DNA from 2 places in the Bradyrhizobium japonicum USDA 6 genome. Region 1 is predicted to be linked to the other one. Evidence: predicted binding sites of a transcription regulator. Region 1 holds the regulator's gene; the other holds the start of a gene.
The links. The regulator LexA, encoded in region 1, represses DNA repair genes until DNA is damaged. The targets are predictions, from matches to a motif close to TGTTCNNNNTGTGTTCNG.
Positions count from the first base shown of each region.

Region 1 (7,486 bases):
CGCCGCCCTGGTCGCAGCCGCGTTCTATCTGCTGTTGTCGGGCGCGGAGGTCGCGACGCAACGCTCGTTCTTCATGACCGCGGTGGTGCTGATCGCGGTCATGGTCGATCGCCGTGCCATCACCTTCCGCACGCTGGCGGTGGCTGCGCTGATCGTGCTCGCGGTCGCACCGGAAGCACTGGTGCATCCGAGTTTTCAAATGTCCTTCGCCGCGACGCTCGGACTGGTCGCGCTGGTGCAGATCGGCATGCCGAACCTGTTTGCTTCGCCCGATCATTCCGCGACCGCGCGGATTGCAATGTGGGGCGGGCGTGAGATCGCGATGCTGTTCCTGGCCTCGCTGATCGCGGGGCTCGCGACCACGCCCTATGCCGCTTTCCACTTCCACCGCGTCACCCCATTCGGCGTGCTCGCCAACCTCGGGGCGATGCCGGTGGTCTCGGCCCTGGTGATGCCCGCGGGGCTGTTGGGTTTGATTGCAGCGCCGTTCGGGCTTGATGGTCCGTTCTGGTGGTTGATGGGGATCGGCATCGACTGGATGGTTGCGGTGTCGCGCTGGGTGGCCGCTTTGCCGGGCGCAGTCGGCCGCATCTCGGCTTTCGGCATCGCACCGCTGATCGCTGCAAGCTTGGGGATCATCGTGATGGGCTTGTTGCGCACGCCGTTGCGCTGGGCCGGCGCGGTGGTGTTGTTGGCAGCGATCCTCTGGGGACTGTGCGCGCGGCAGCCCGATGTCCTGATCGCCGGTGACGGCCAGAGCGTCGCGGTGCGGGGCAGGGATGGACACCTCCATCTGATCAGGTCGAGCAAGGACAGTTTTCTTCTGAAGGAATGGCTCGCCGCCGACGCCGATTCGCGCGACGCCGGCAGTGCCTTACTGGCCGCCGGCGTGTCGTGCGACGAGGCCGGCTGCGTGACGCCGCTCGCCGACGGGCGCCTGGTCGCGCTGGCCTTGCGCATCGATTCACTGGCTGACGATTGCAGCCGTGCCGCGCTGGTGGTGACGGCGCGGCCGGCGCCGCCGGATTGCGCGGCGATGGTTGTCGACCGGCAGCGTCTCGCAAGGCAGGGCGCGCTGGCGCTGACGCGAAGCGGCGACGGCTTCGCGGTTCAGGCGGCGAAGACGAGGGGGACAGACCGTCCATGGTCGCCGGCGGCCGCCGGCGAGGCGGATTTCAGCGCGAGCCTTGCGCCGCAGGTGGCGGCTCCCCGCAACCGCGACGCGACGCCATCGGAAGCCGACCTGCAGGCCGAGGATTGAGCGGACGGGTTACAGATACCAGGCCAACACGGCGTCGAGCCTGGCATTGCCGATCACCGGCAGGACGACCATCTGGCTCAGTCCAGAGGCGCTGGCCTGCAAGGCCGCGACCGAGCCGTCACGCGCGAGATCGTCGTTGAGTGCGGGCATGCCGGTGGCCCAGGCCCCGCCGATGCTGCCTTCGCCTTTGGCGATGGATTTCGTCGCGTAGAGCGCGGCGAGGTCGGTCTGCGCGCTGCAATCGCCGGCGCGGAAGACCAGCGCCGAACGGGCCTCGTCCGGGACCCAGATCTCGAAGCGTCGCGCAATCGGGGTCGCCTGCGCCGAGAGGAACGTCAGCACCCAGGTCTGATCGGTGCCGGTCCGGTAGGGGACGCCGACGCCGAGATTGATTCCGACCTTGGCGGCGTCCTCCCAGCGCAGAAAACTCCTGGCATCGTGCAGGTCCTTGATGATCAGCGGCAGGCCGGCTTTCCAGATGCGACCGGGCAGGCCGAAGCCACGCGGAAATCTGGTGTGGCGGGAGTTGAATTCGAACATGTCGGCGGTGCCGTAGTAGCCGTCGACGAGCCCCATCTCATGGGAGGCTTCGGCATCGTTGTGCCAGAGCTCGATCGCGCCGACATGGGCCTCGTCGTCGCCGCAGAACAGCACCATGACGGCTTGCAGGAATTCGCCTGAAAACACCGGCACCGCCACGCCGCAGGTCAGCCCGGCGGCGATGGCCTGATCGGTCCGCTTGAAATAGGAATCGGCGAATCTGGTGAGGATCACGGGGTGGCCGCTGGCCCAGGCCTTGCCGGGAAGCCCCTCGTCGTATCCGAAGTGCAGATCTTCGCTCACGGCCTTGAACGCGGTCAACCCTTCGCCGTAGAGGCCGCCGCCGAATTCCAGCCGTATGCGCGTGCGGTCAGGCACCCAGAGTTCAACGACGCGAATGAAGGTCTTCATCGAACGTGTCCGCCGTCTCAAGCCGCACCAAGCATCGGCCATTTGGCTGCGGAACGGACGTTCAAAATTCAGGCAGGACAGCGCAAACTTCGTGCGGTGGGAGGAGGTCCGCCCGATGGAGTTTCGCGGGACACGAACGGCACCATCTCGCCGGCCTCGGCCGGCGATGGCGATTTTCAATCCTGGCCCGACCTGCCGGCCGGGAATGGTCATGTCAGCCGATCGGCAGGCGGGTGATGGTCGGCCGGTTGTCGGTGATGATCTGCGGCTTGTGCTCGCGCTCGCCGAGCGGCTGGGTCACCGGCAGTTGCAGCACGGTCGCGCGTTGGCCTTCGACCAGCTGCGTCACCAGCACGGATTTGCCGTCGGGGAATTCGATCGCATCATGATGGCGATCGGGAATGTGCGGATCGATCTTGCCGAACTTGCCGACGCGCGAATTGACGGTGCGCGTCCAGATCCAGCGATTGTCGTAACGGACGTTGTCGGCGAAGGCGAGCTCCGTTCCCGGCAGCAGGCAGACCGCGACGGTCGGATCGGCCGCAGAGGCAAAGCCGCGCGTCGAGGTGCCGCGGAAGGTTGTCGTGACGATCGTCTCGCCGACTTCGGCGGGACGCGACGCGACGGCATGCAGGCTGTAGTCACACATCGGGTGCTCCTCAATCGGGATAGCAACCCGCGCCTCTTCTGAGGCGCAGGCCTCTATCAGAGTGGAAGCCCGCGATTATATGCGATGTTGAGGGCAAATCTGCGGCTTGAGTCCGCAGACTGCCATCACAATATCTTTTCCAAATGCACTGGGAACAAAGCCCGTCCCCGTGGATTCTGCGAGCGTCAGCGGCCCGCGGGCGCGGACCAACCCGGATATTGCCAGGCCGGCTGCGACGGTTGGTTGACTGCGTCGCGGGCCTTGCGGGTTTGATCGCTCACGGCGCTGTCCTTGCGGACATGGGGCCGCGATTGCGCGCCCGCGGCCAAGGCTTCCGCGGCCAAGGCTTGCGACGCTGAAGCTGCGATCAGTGCCACTGCAACTGTGCTCAGAACGATCTGGCGCATGACTTCTCCTCGAACCTGAAGGCCGCGAGGCAGGGCTGCTTCGTGCGGCGTGCCGAGGATGTACCGCCGGGGAAGGGGCCGGATAATCTGCGCAAAACCAGAAAGACTATCCAGCCGGAGCGGACAATCGTCCGCTCCAAGCTCGGATCGGCGATGCCGATCTAAAGCGCGCGGGCGCCAAACAACCGATACCGGCGCGTCCGGTATCAGTACTTCCGGTACAGCCCGATCAGCTTACCCTGGATCTTCACCCGGTTGGGCGGCAGGATGCGGACCTCATAGGCCGCATTGGCGGGCTCGAGCGCGATCGAGGCGCCGCGGCGGCGGAAGCGCTTCAGGGTTGCTTCCTCATCGTCGATCAGCGCCACCACGATATCGCCGGTATCGGCGCTCTCGTTGCGCTGGATCAGCGCCATGTCGCCGTCGAGAATGCCGGCCTCGACCATGGAATCGCCGCGTACTTCGAGCGCGTAATGTTCGCCCGAGCCGAGCATGTCAGGCGGTACGCTGATGGTGTGGCTGCGGGTCTGCAAGGCCTCGATCGGCGTGCCGGCCGCGATGCGGCCCATTACGGGGACTGCGACGGGACGCTCGCCCTCATCCGCCGGCGGGCTCGAAGTCGTGCGGACCTTGCCGAGATTGCCTTCGATGACGCTCGGCGTGAAGCCGCGGCGGCTGCCGGCGGCGGCCTGAAGCTCGGGCAGCTTGATCACCTCGATGGCGCGGGCGCGGTTGGGCAGGCGCCGGATGAAGCCGCGCTCCTCGAGCGCGGTGATCAGGCGATGGATGCCCGATTTCGAGCGCAGGTCGAGCGCGTCCTTCATCTCGTCGAAGGAGGGCGGCACGCCGCTTTCCTTCAACCGTTCGCTGATGAACCGCAGGAGTTCGTATTGTTTGCGCGTTAACATCTCGACCAAAATCCCCCGGTTGATGTCGTTCGATTCCGAGACGCTGAATTCAGCAGTAAGCCGCTACATGCTCGAAACAAATCATGAACGGACACTATATGTTCGATACATGTTCCGCAACTGCTTAATTTACAGTGAACGCGACAAAGTTCGCGGAACGCACGCGAACGAAGCGCTCAGACGGGCAGCCGCAAGACCTCGCAAGGTGTGCCGGCTTCGGCTCTCGGCGCGAATGGCGCGCGCACGAGAAGTGCCTGTGCCACAGCGAGATTCGCAAGCAGCGAGGAATCCTGGTGATTGACCGGAAGGGCGAGGAGCGTGCCGTCGTCGCGCAGCTCGAGGCGCGCGCGGAGGTAATCCTCGCGCTGGTCGTTGGCGCCGACGTCGCGGCCGAGCACCGCGCGTTCGCGGCGGTGATGAATCATCGAACGGCCCGAAAGCGCGCGAATCAACGGCACCATGAACAGGAAGCCGCAAACGTAGGATGACACGGGATTGCCGGGCAGGCCGATCACGCGCATCGCGCCGAGCCGCCCGTTCATCATCGGCTTGCCCGGCCGCATCGCGATCTTCCAGAACGCCATCGAGATACCTTCGTCCCTCAGCGCCTGTTGGACCAGATCGTGGTCCCCGACCGACGCGCCGCCGGTCGTGATCAGGATGTCGGCGCCGCTCTCCCGCGCGCGGCCGATGCCCGCGGTGGTGGCCTCCAGCGTATCGGCGGCAACGCCGAGGTCGATGGTATCGGCGCCCTCGCTGCGGGCGAGCGCGTGCAGGGCGTAGCCGTTGGAATAGACGATCTGGCCGGGACCGGGCGTGGTGCCCGGCATCACCAACTCGTCGCCGGTCGCGAGGATCGCGACCTTCGGGCGTCGTCGGACCGGCAGTTGCGGGTAATTCATGCCGGCGGCGAGCGCGAGGTCGCGCTCGGTGAGCCGGGCTCCCTTGCACAGCAGCACCTCGCCTTCCGAGAAGTCGACGCCGGCGGGGCGGATGTGCCGCCCCGTTACGGCGGCTTCCTTGATCGTGATTCGCTTGCCGTCCGCGACCGTATCCTCCTGGATCACGACCGCATCAGCGCCATCGGGAACGACACCGCCGGTGAAGATACGCACGGCCTCGCCGGCGCCGACCGATCCCGCAAACGGGCGGCCCGCCGCGACCTCGCCGATCAGGGTGAGCTGGGAGTCGATCTTCGCCGCATCGACCGCGCGCACCGCATAGCCGTCCATTGCCGACATCGCCTGCGGCGGCTGCGTGCGCCGCGCGGCGACGTCGCGCGCGAGCACGCGGTGAAAGGCCGCGTCGAGCGCGATCACCTCTTCAGGCAGCGGCTCTGCGCCCGCCAGCACCGCGGCGAGCGCGTCGGAAACCGGCATCAGGGCCACGGGTGAAAACTCCTGCTGGGCCCGTTCGGGCAAATCGGCGGCGAGAGTTCTAGCCGAGTGCAGGCGCAGAGGCAAAACAGCGGCCGAGCAGGATGATTTATCCTGCGTCATCTGTTCTGCGATGAAGGGGGTGCATCAAGTCCGTCGCGGCATGATCCGGAAGGCGAGACAGACCGGTACGAGGATGGCCATGGCGAGGACGAGAAAGACGAGAGCCACGGCCAGCATCGGTCATCTCCCCGACGGCTTGTACGGACTGACGTCCGGCGCTGCGGGGCCCTGATCCTTGTCGGGCAGCGGATCGGCCTGGGATTTCAGGTCGGCGGCCTTGCTGATCAGCTTGGCGGAAAGCTCAGAATCCGATGTGGTCCTGGCGAATTTCATCAGCAGAGAGGCCTGCTTGGTAAGGTAGGTTTTGCCCAACACGACGATAAGCCCGATGTAGAATTCCCAACGGACTCATGAGTCCTGAGAGGGGTAATCGTTCCGGGAACTCCGTATAAAAATGCGCAAAGGGTTTTGGTTCCTCGCCCTCCAGCAAAATAGTTCCATTCGCGGCCCGTCGGCTTGCCGGCCAGAGGTCAGATTCCGAGCGCCTTGAGGGCGTTCCCGACGTCGCGGGGCGAGGTCACGTGGACCGTGGTCAGGCCGCGCGACCGCGCTCCTTCGATGTTCTCGGCAAGATCGTCGAAGAACACGATACGGTTCGCGGGCACGCCGATCGCGGCCACGACATGGTCGAAGGCCTCCACATCCGGTTTGCGCAGGCCGATGCTGGACGACAGATACAGGGCGCGGAAATGGCCGAGCAGGCCGGCATATTCCTTCGAGAAATGGTCGACATGCGGCCGGTTGGTGTTGGAGAAGGCGTAGAGCGGCAACTGCTTTGCCGCACGCGGCAGCAACTCGGCGATGTCTGGCATCTCGCCGGCGAAGATCGCGTTCCAGCCCTCCAGGAACTGCGCGTCCGAAATGCCGATCCCGAGCGAGGCGCGCAGCGAGTCAAAATAGACCTCGTCGCTGATCTTGCCGACCTCGTGCAGCCGGTAGGCTTCGCTGTCCCGCACATAGCGCGCGACGATGGCTTCCGGCTTGCAGCCGGCATGTCCCGCCCAGCAGGCGATCGCCTTGGAGAAATCGATGTCGAGCACGACGCGCCCGAGATCGAACAGGAGCGCGTCCGCGCTGCCGGGAGAGAGCGAGCTCATTGCATCCTTTCACTCAATATCGATAGGGGTCGTGGTCGAACAGCGGGAACGCGCTGAATACGCTCGGCGCATTCGTTGCGGTCGCCTGGTGCAGGCAGGACTTGTCGACCTCGGCAAACGAGGTGGCGCCCAAAAGGCCGAGGCAGCGCAGCACCTCGTCCTCGAGCAGCTCCAGCATTCGCCTCACGCCGGCTTCGCCGGCCGCGGCCAATGCCCAGCATTGCAGCCGGCCGATGCCGACCATGTCCGCGCCCGCCGCGATCGCCTTGACGATGTCGGTGCCGCGGCAGAAGCCGCCGTCGACCATGATCTTGGCGCGTCCCTTCACGGCCTCGACGATCTCGGGCAGCACATGCATGGCGCCGCGGCCGTGATCGAGCTGGCGGCCGCCATGGTTGGAGACGTAGATCCACTCGACGCCGTGATCGACCGCGATCTGGGCGTCCTCGGCGGTGGCGATGCCCTTCAGGATGAGCGGGATCTTGAACTTGTCCTTGATCATCTTCACGGTCCGCCACTCCAGGCCCTTCTGGTAATCGCCGCCGGTGGCGCGCAGGCGGCTCTCGCGAACATAGCGCTTGGCAATGTCACGTTCGCGACGGCTGTAATGGGCGGTGTCAACCGTCAGGCAGAAGGCGGCGTAGGCATTCTTCTCGCTCCGGCTGACGACATCGGCGACGAAATCGTCGTCGCCGCGCACATAGAGTTGATAGA
Region 1 is NC_017249.1:4,959,455-4,966,940, forward strand. It holds gene BJ6T_RS23490 (ComEC/Rec2 family competence protein) at 1-1,261, shown strand, start outside; gene BJ6T_RS23495 (GAF domain-containing protein) at 1,271-2,212, opposite strand; gene BJ6T_RS47360 (hypothetical protein) at 2,427-2,861, opposite strand; gene BJ6T_RS23505 (hypothetical protein) at 3,047-3,268, opposite strand; gene lexA (transcriptional repressor LexA) at 3,475-4,176, opposite strand; gene BJ6T_RS23515 (molybdopterin molybdotransferase MoeA) at 4,353-5,564, opposite strand; gene BJ6T_RS23520 (hypothetical protein) at 5,796-5,990, opposite strand; gene BJ6T_RS23525 (HAD family hydrolase) at 6,146-6,772, opposite strand; gene BJ6T_RS23530 (alpha-hydroxy acid oxidase) at 6,786-7,486, opposite strand, start outside.

Region 2 (7,486 bases), 1.9 Mb from region 1:
CGCGGCGGTGACATCCTCGGTCAGGCCCAGCGCCTTGCCGACGTCGCGGATGGCGCTGCGCGGGCGGTAATGGATGATCGTAGCGATGATCGCGGCGCGGTGGCGGCCGTAGCGGCGATAGACATATTGCATCACCTCCTCGCGCCGCGAATGCTCGAAATCGACGTCGATATCAGGCGGCTCCAGCCGCTCCTTGGAGATGAAGCGCTCGAACAGCAGATCGACCTTGGTCGGGTCGACCGAGGTGATGCCGAGCACGTAGCAGACGGCCGAGTTCGCCGCCGACCCCCGCCCCTGGCACAGGATGTTCTGGCTGCGCGCGTAGTGCACGATGTCGTGCACGGTGAGGAAGTAGTGCGCATATTTCAGCTCGGCGATCAGCGCGAGCTCCTTCTTCAGGGTCGCGCGCAGCTTGTCATCGATCTTGCCGCCGAAATATTTGTCGACGCCCGCCCAGGTCAGATCTTCCAGATGCCCCTGTGCGGTCTTGCCTCGCGGCACAGGTTCGTCCGGATACTGGTATTTGAGCTGGTCGAGCGTGAAATCGATCTTGCCCGCAAAGCGCATGGTCTCCGCGATCGCCTCGGGAAAATCGCGGAACAGCCGCGACATTTCGCGCGGCGTCTTCAGGAAGCGCTCGGCATTGGCTTCGAGCTTCCGTCCGACCGACTCGATCGTGGTTTTTTCCCGGATGCAGGTCAGCACGTCCTGGAGAGGACGGCGGCCGGGATGGTGATAGAGCACCTCGTTGGTCGCGAGCAGTGGCACGTTTGCTTTGGCGGCGAGATCATCGAGCCGCGCCAGCCGGCGGCGGTCGTCGCCGCGATAGACCAGGCTCGCCGCCAGCCACACACCCTCGGCGCGGCTGTCCTTAAGCTTGGCGAGAACATCCAGCGCCTGCGCGGGCTCGAAGCGATGCGGCAACGTCAGGATCAGGAGCTGGCCTTCCGCAAACTCAAGAAGATCACCGAAGGTAAGATGGCATTCGCCTTTCTCGATCCGCGTGATGTCGTCGCCGCGCTTGCCCCTGGTGAGGAGCTGGCACAGCCGGCCATAGGCGGCGCGGTCGCGCGGATAGACAAAAATGTCGGGCGTGCCGTCGATGAAGACGATGCGCGCGCCGATCAGCAATTTCGGCTTGTGCAGCACCTTGTCATTGTCGAGCTCCTTGTAGGCGCGCACCACGCCGGCGAGCGTGTTGTGATCGGCGATGCCGATCGCGGGAATGCCGAGGAGGCTCGCTTGATGCACATAGGCGCGCGGATCCGAGCCGCCGCGCAGGAAGGAGAAATTGGTGGTGATGCCGATCTCGGCATAAGCTGATGTCGTCATGCGAAGAGACCGTGCACATACCAGTTGGGGGGAATGGGTTTGCCTTCGTCGTCGAACACCTCTCCTTCGTAAAGGCCGTCGCGAAAGATCCAGAAGCGCAGGCCTTCGGCGTCCTCGATGCGGAAATAATCCCGCGTCAGTTGCTTGCCGTCCTGCCGCCACCATTCCATCGCGATGCGCTCGGGCCCTTCCACCCGCACCACCGCATGCAGCGCGCGGCGCCAGGTGAACTGATGCGGCGGGCCGTCGGGCACGGTCGCGAACGGCACCTTGATCGGCTCCGGTCTGTCGAACAGCCGCAGGGGGCGCAGCGGCGGCTCGCTCTCGGTGCGCGCCGGCCATTCGGCCTGCATGGCCACGGCGAGATGGTGCTGGGCAGGCGCGGCCAGTACCGCACATTCCGGGATATGGGTATCCTCAGGCAAATGCACGACGACGCGCTTCCCGCCGATGCGCGCGGCGATGCGGTCGATCAGCGCGGCGAGTTCGTCATTGTCGTGGACATGGGCGTCGAGATCGCGCTGCTCCTGCACAACGATCTCGGTGCGGCTCGCCGACAGCCGCACCATGTCGAAGCCGAAGCCGGGATCCAGCGGATCGGCGAGCGCATCGAGGCGTTCGCGAAATAGCCGGTCGATGACTTTGCTTTGCGTCACCGGCCGCCCGGTCTCGACCATGATCGCGCGCACCACGCCGTCGGTGCGAAAGAAGGCGGCTTCCAGGCGCCGCGCGCCCTTGCCCTGCTTCTCCATCGACGCGATCAGCGTGTCGGCGAGCCGCGACAGCGTCATCGCGATCATGGTGTCGGTGGCGATCGGTTCGGCAAAGCGCTTCTCCACGATGTAATCCGGCAACGGTTTGCGCGGATTGATGGGGGCATCGCCATGTCCCTGCGCATGCGCGAGCAGCGTGGAGAACCGCGCGCCGAATCGCGCCGTGATCTCATGCGGCTCGCGCGAGGCGACATCGCCGATGGTTTTCAGGCCGGCGCGGCGCAGACCAGTGGTGATGGCCTCGCCCGCACCGAGCGTGGACACCGGCAGCCGTCTGATCGCCACCGCCTCCCCGCCATCGGCGACGATGGTGCCGGAGGCCTGCCGCGTCAGCGTGCGCGCGCAGACCGAGGTGCCGGCGATCGCCGCGCTGACGGCAAAACCCTGACGGGCGAGCGCGCGCACCAGCGTCTGCAACAGCGCGGCCTCGCCGCCGAACAGATGCGCGCAGCCGGTGATGTCCAGAAACAGCCCGTGCGGCGGGTCGAGCGCCACCAGCGGCGTGAAGCGGTCGCACCAGTCGGCGACGTCGCTGAGCGTCTTCGCATCGGCCACGACATCGGCGTCGAACACTTTCAAGTCCGGACACATCGCCCGCGCATTCGCGAGCGGCTGACCGATATACAAGCCGAGGCGCTCGGCGGCCTCGTCCAGCGCATGGATCACCAGCGCATTGTTGTCCTTGATGACAACGATGCTCGGATCATTGGCCTTACCCAGCGCGCCGAAGAACCGCTGAATCCGATCGATGGGCAGGCGTGGCAGCCACAGGCTGAGGATACGTCGACGGTTCAGAGAACTGGCACTCATCACATTTCCATTCGATGATCCACCGGCCGCACGGGCCATGACGATTGCGTAAGAGCTCCGCATCGAAGCGCGGCGCGCCCCAGGCACTCCAAGGCGCCGCAGGCATTGAAGCCGGGCCCGGCGGCGAATGCGCCGCGCGCAGCATCCACCGCGTCTCCGCGGTCGAGGGCAGCGGCTGCGCCGCCATCCGCAGCATCAGGCCGGTGACACCGGACGATTGCGCGACCAGCGTCAGCTTGCGGCTCGCCACCAGATCGAACTGCCTGACATCGCCCCAGAGCTCGAGCACGACGGCGCCCAGCGCATCGCAGGCGAGCGCATCGGCCGAGGTGCGCAGCGCGCTCTCGACATCGGCGGCGCGCACCATCACCACGCGGCGCGGATCGAGACCGATTTCGGCAAGCCCGCTCATCGACAGTGCGCCGGTCTCGAGTTCCGAAAAATCTTGCCGCACCCACAGCAGCGGCCGGCGAGCGGTCACGCGCCCGGCGAGGCCCATGACAAAGCCGGTCGCGGCCGCGCCCTGGCGCCCCTCGCAAAACACCTCATGGATCACCGCGCGCGCGAGCCCGCCCTTCAGCGCGCTGTCGACCTCGCCGTGGCCGAGCGCGACGCGATCGTGCTGATGCACGACCTCCGCCGTCTCGATGCGCTCGATCTGGCCGCGCAAGGTCGCAAGCGCATTCATCCGTGCGCCGCTCATATACGCCGCTCCTTCAGAGGTGATTGCCGAGGTTCTCAAAAATAAGAACCTGCGGCTGGCTCATTTGTTCACGATATGTTCTAATATAAAGCTAACAGCGGCCCGGGAGTCAATCGAATTGGTGCTCATCCGGATTCGTAAGCTGAATCAAAGGGATTCCACGATGGACGTACAACGCAAGCTGGAGATTCTGGCCGATGCCGCCAAATACGATGCGTCGTGCGCCTCCAGCGGCACCGAGAAGCGGGATTCCAGCGATGGCAAGGGCATGGGCTCGACCGCGCCGGGCATGGGCATCTGCCATTCCTACGCGCCGGACGGACGCTGCATCTCGCTGCTCAAAGTGCTCCTGACCAACGCCTGCAATTACGACTGCCTTTATTGCGTCAATCGCGCCTCTTCCAACGTGCCGCGTGCCCGCTTCACCATCGACGAAGTGGTCAAGCTCACGCTCGACTTCTACCGGCGCAATTACATCGAGGGCCTGTTCCTCTCCTCCGGCATCATCCGCAGCCCCGACTACACCATGGAGCAGGTGGTCAGCGTCGCGCGCAAACTGCGCGAGGAGCACCACTTCCGCGGCTACATCCATCTCAAGACCATTCCCGAGGCCGACGACGCGCTGATCGCCGAAGCCGGCAAATATGCAGATCGCCTCTCCATCAACATCGAGATGCCTGAGGAGACGAGCCTGCAGCGATACGCGCCGGAGAAGGATGTGCGTGCGATCCGCCGCACCATGGGCCGGCTGCGGCTGAAGCTCGACGAGGCCGCGGAAAACCGCAGCACAAAGACGAAGGCGAGGCCGCAGCGCTTCGCGCCCGCCGGTCAGAGCACGCAGATGATCGTCGGCGCCGACGCGGCCTCCGATCACACCATTCTCCACACCAGCGCCAATCTCTATGGCTCCTACAGGCTGCGGCGCGTCTACTACTCCGCCTTCAGCCCGATCCCCGATGCCAGCCGCGCTTTGCCTCTGGTACAGCCGCCGCTGTTGCGCGAGCACCGGCTCTACCAGGCCGACTGGCTGATGCGGTTCTACGGTTTCGATGTTGCGGAGATCGTTGACGACAGCGCGATGCTGCCGCTCGACATCGATCCGAAGCTCGCCTGGGCGCTGCGCCATCGCGACCGCTTCCCGCTCGACGTCAACCGCGCCAGCCGCGAGGAGCTGTTGCGCGTGCCCGGCTTCGGCACCAAGGCGGTCGAACGCATCATCGCGACACGGCGCACCACCACGATCCGCCTCTCCGATCTCGCGCGGCTGCACGTGCCCCGCAACAAGGCGCTGCCGTTCATCATCCTCAGCGATCACCGGCCCGCCCCGCATCGCCTCGACGAGGCGCGGCTGATCGAACGGTTCAAGCCGAAGGCAACACAACTGGGGTTTGGCTTCTGATGCAGTACATCTCCCTCGACACCGAAACCGATTTCGACGGCTGGCGCAAAGCCGCGCGGTCGCTCGTGCTGCATCATGTGCAGCCAGCCGATGTCACCTGGACCGTACAAGGCGGCGAAGCCGAGTTGTTCGCACCGCCCGCGCCGTCTCCGATACTTGAGGTGAACGACGGCACCTTCAATGTGTCGGCAAAATTCGTCGATCTCGCCAAGGCCGCGATCCTGCATCGCGACGGCGAGCGCTTTGCGATCCTCTATCGCCTGCTCTGGCGCTTGAAGGACAATCACGATCTCATCGAGGTCGCGACCGATCCCGATGTCGCGCAAGTCACCGCAATGGCAAGAGCAGTCCATCGCGACGAGCACAAGATGCATGCCTTCGTGCGCTTCCGCGAGATCGGACGCGAACGCGCGGCGCATTACGTCGCCTGGTTCGAACCGGAGCATCACATCGTCGAGCTAGCCGCACCGTTCTTCGCCAAGCGCTTCGCCGACATGCCCTGGTCGATCCTGACACCCGATCTGTGTGCGCATTGGGATGGCCACGCGCTCTCGTTCACGTCGGGCGTGAGCAAGAGCGAAGCACCCGGCGAAGACCGGCTGGAGGAAACCTGGCGGCGCTACTACGCCAGCATCTTCAACCCGGCGCGGCTGAAGGTGAAGGCGATGCAGACGGAGATGCCGAAGAAATACTGGAGGAACCTGCCCGAGGCGTCGATCATTAAGCCCTTGATCGAGGACGCCGAGCGCATGACCGGCGCCATGATCGCCAATGCCGCAACCGATCCGCACAAGCCCCAGAAGCGGCCGGAGGCTCCGATGCCACGCAAGCTGACTGCCGACGATCTCGAAGCGCTCCGCCAGGAGGCCGCCCATTGCCGCGCCTGCCCGCTCTACAAGGACGCGACGCAGACCGTATTCGGCGAGGGCCCGAAAGACGCCACCATCATGCTGGTCGGCGAGCAGCCCGGCGACAAGGAAGACCTCGCCGGCCACCCCTTCGTCGGCCCGGCCGGCCAGATGCTCGATCGCGCGCTTCAGGAAGCCGGCGTCGACCGCAACAAGGTCTATGTCACCAACGCGGTGAAGCACTTCAAATTCGTGCCGCGGGGAAAGATTCGTCTGCACCAGAAGCCGGCGACGCCGGAGATCCGGGCGTGCCGGCAATGGTACGAGCGGGAAGTTTCGGCAATCCAGCCCGAACTCATCGTGGCGATGGGCGCCACCGCCGCGCAGAGCGTGTTCGGCAAGATCACCCCGATCGGCAAGACCCGTGGCCGGCTCATAGATCTGCCCGAGGGGCGCAAGGCACTGGTGACGGTGCATCCGTCCTATCTGCTGCGGCTGCCTGATCCGGAAGCGAAGGTGCTGGAATATCAGCGCTTTGTCGAAGACCTGAAGATTGCCGCCGGCTTGCAGAAGAAAGCCCCGCGCGCCGCCTAAATGCTGGCAAATACTGGAGGGAAGCGACTTTACGACGCAGCTGTCATCCAGCCTTCAAATCCATCGCGGACAATAGCCCTTTCAAATTAGTTAAGGGGCGTCCAAAAATGACAGATGTTGCATTCGACCGTGCGGTAGGCGATCCGACGCCTGTCCAGCCGGCTTCCAGGCCCAATCTCGACAAGGGATTTAACCCGCTCACGATGATCCTGTTCTTCGGCATCCTTGCCGCGGGCCTGCTGTTCGTTGCCTACAGCATCTATGTCGACGTCAACGCGACCGGCACGAAGGTGACGACCTTCCTGCCCTACATCCTCCTGTTCGTTGCGCTGCTGATCGCGCTCGGCTTCGAATTCGTCAACGGCTTCCACGACACCGCCAACGCGGTGGCGACCGTGATCTACACCCATTCGCTGCCGGCCGAATTCGCGGTGATGTGGTCGGGCTTCTTCAACTTCCTCGGCGTGCTGCTGTCCTCCGGTGCCGTCGCCTTCGGCATCGTCTCGCTGCTGCCGGTCGAGCTGATCCTCCAGGTCGGCTCCAGCGCCGGCTTCGCCATGGTGTTCGCACTCTTGATCGCCGCGATCATCTGGAACCTCGGTACCTGGTATTTCGGCCTGCCCGCCTCCTCCTCGCACACGCTGATCGGCTCGATCATCGGCGTCGGCATTGCCAACGCCGTCATGCGCGGCCGCGACGGCACCTCGGGCGTTGACTGGAGCAAGGCCACCGAGATCGGCTACGCGCTCCTGCTGTCGCCGCTGTTCGGTTTCATCTGCGCCGCCGTGCTGCTGCTGCTGCTCAAGTTCATCGTGCGCAACCCGGCGCTCTATGCCGCGCCCGAAGGCAACAAGGCGCCGCCGCTCTGGATCCGCGGCCTGCTGATCGCGACCTGCACCGGCGTCAGCTTCGCCCACGGCTCGAACGACGGCCAGAAGGGCATGGGCCTGATCATGCTCATCCTGATCGGCACCGTGCCGACGGCCTACGCGCTCAACCGCACGCTGCCGGAGAGCCAGGTCGCCCA
Region 2 is NC_017249.1:6,903,499-6,910,984, forward strand. It holds gene BJ6T_RS32430 (error-prone DNA polymerase) at 1-1,332, opposite strand, end outside; gene BJ6T_RS32435 (Y-family DNA polymerase) at 1,329-2,915, opposite strand; gene BJ6T_RS32440 (ImuA family protein) at 2,818-3,618, opposite strand; gene BJ6T_RS32445 (putative DNA modification/repair radical SAM protein) at 3,782-5,017, shown strand; gene BJ6T_RS32450 (UdgX family uracil-DNA binding protein) at 5,017-6,459, shown strand; gene BJ6T_RS32455 (inorganic phosphate transporter) at 6,567-7,486, shown strand, end outside.
Region 2: a site for LexA is predicted at 3,684-3,701, ahead of BJ6T_RS32440 (ImuA family protein). Genes of this name have one in related genera too.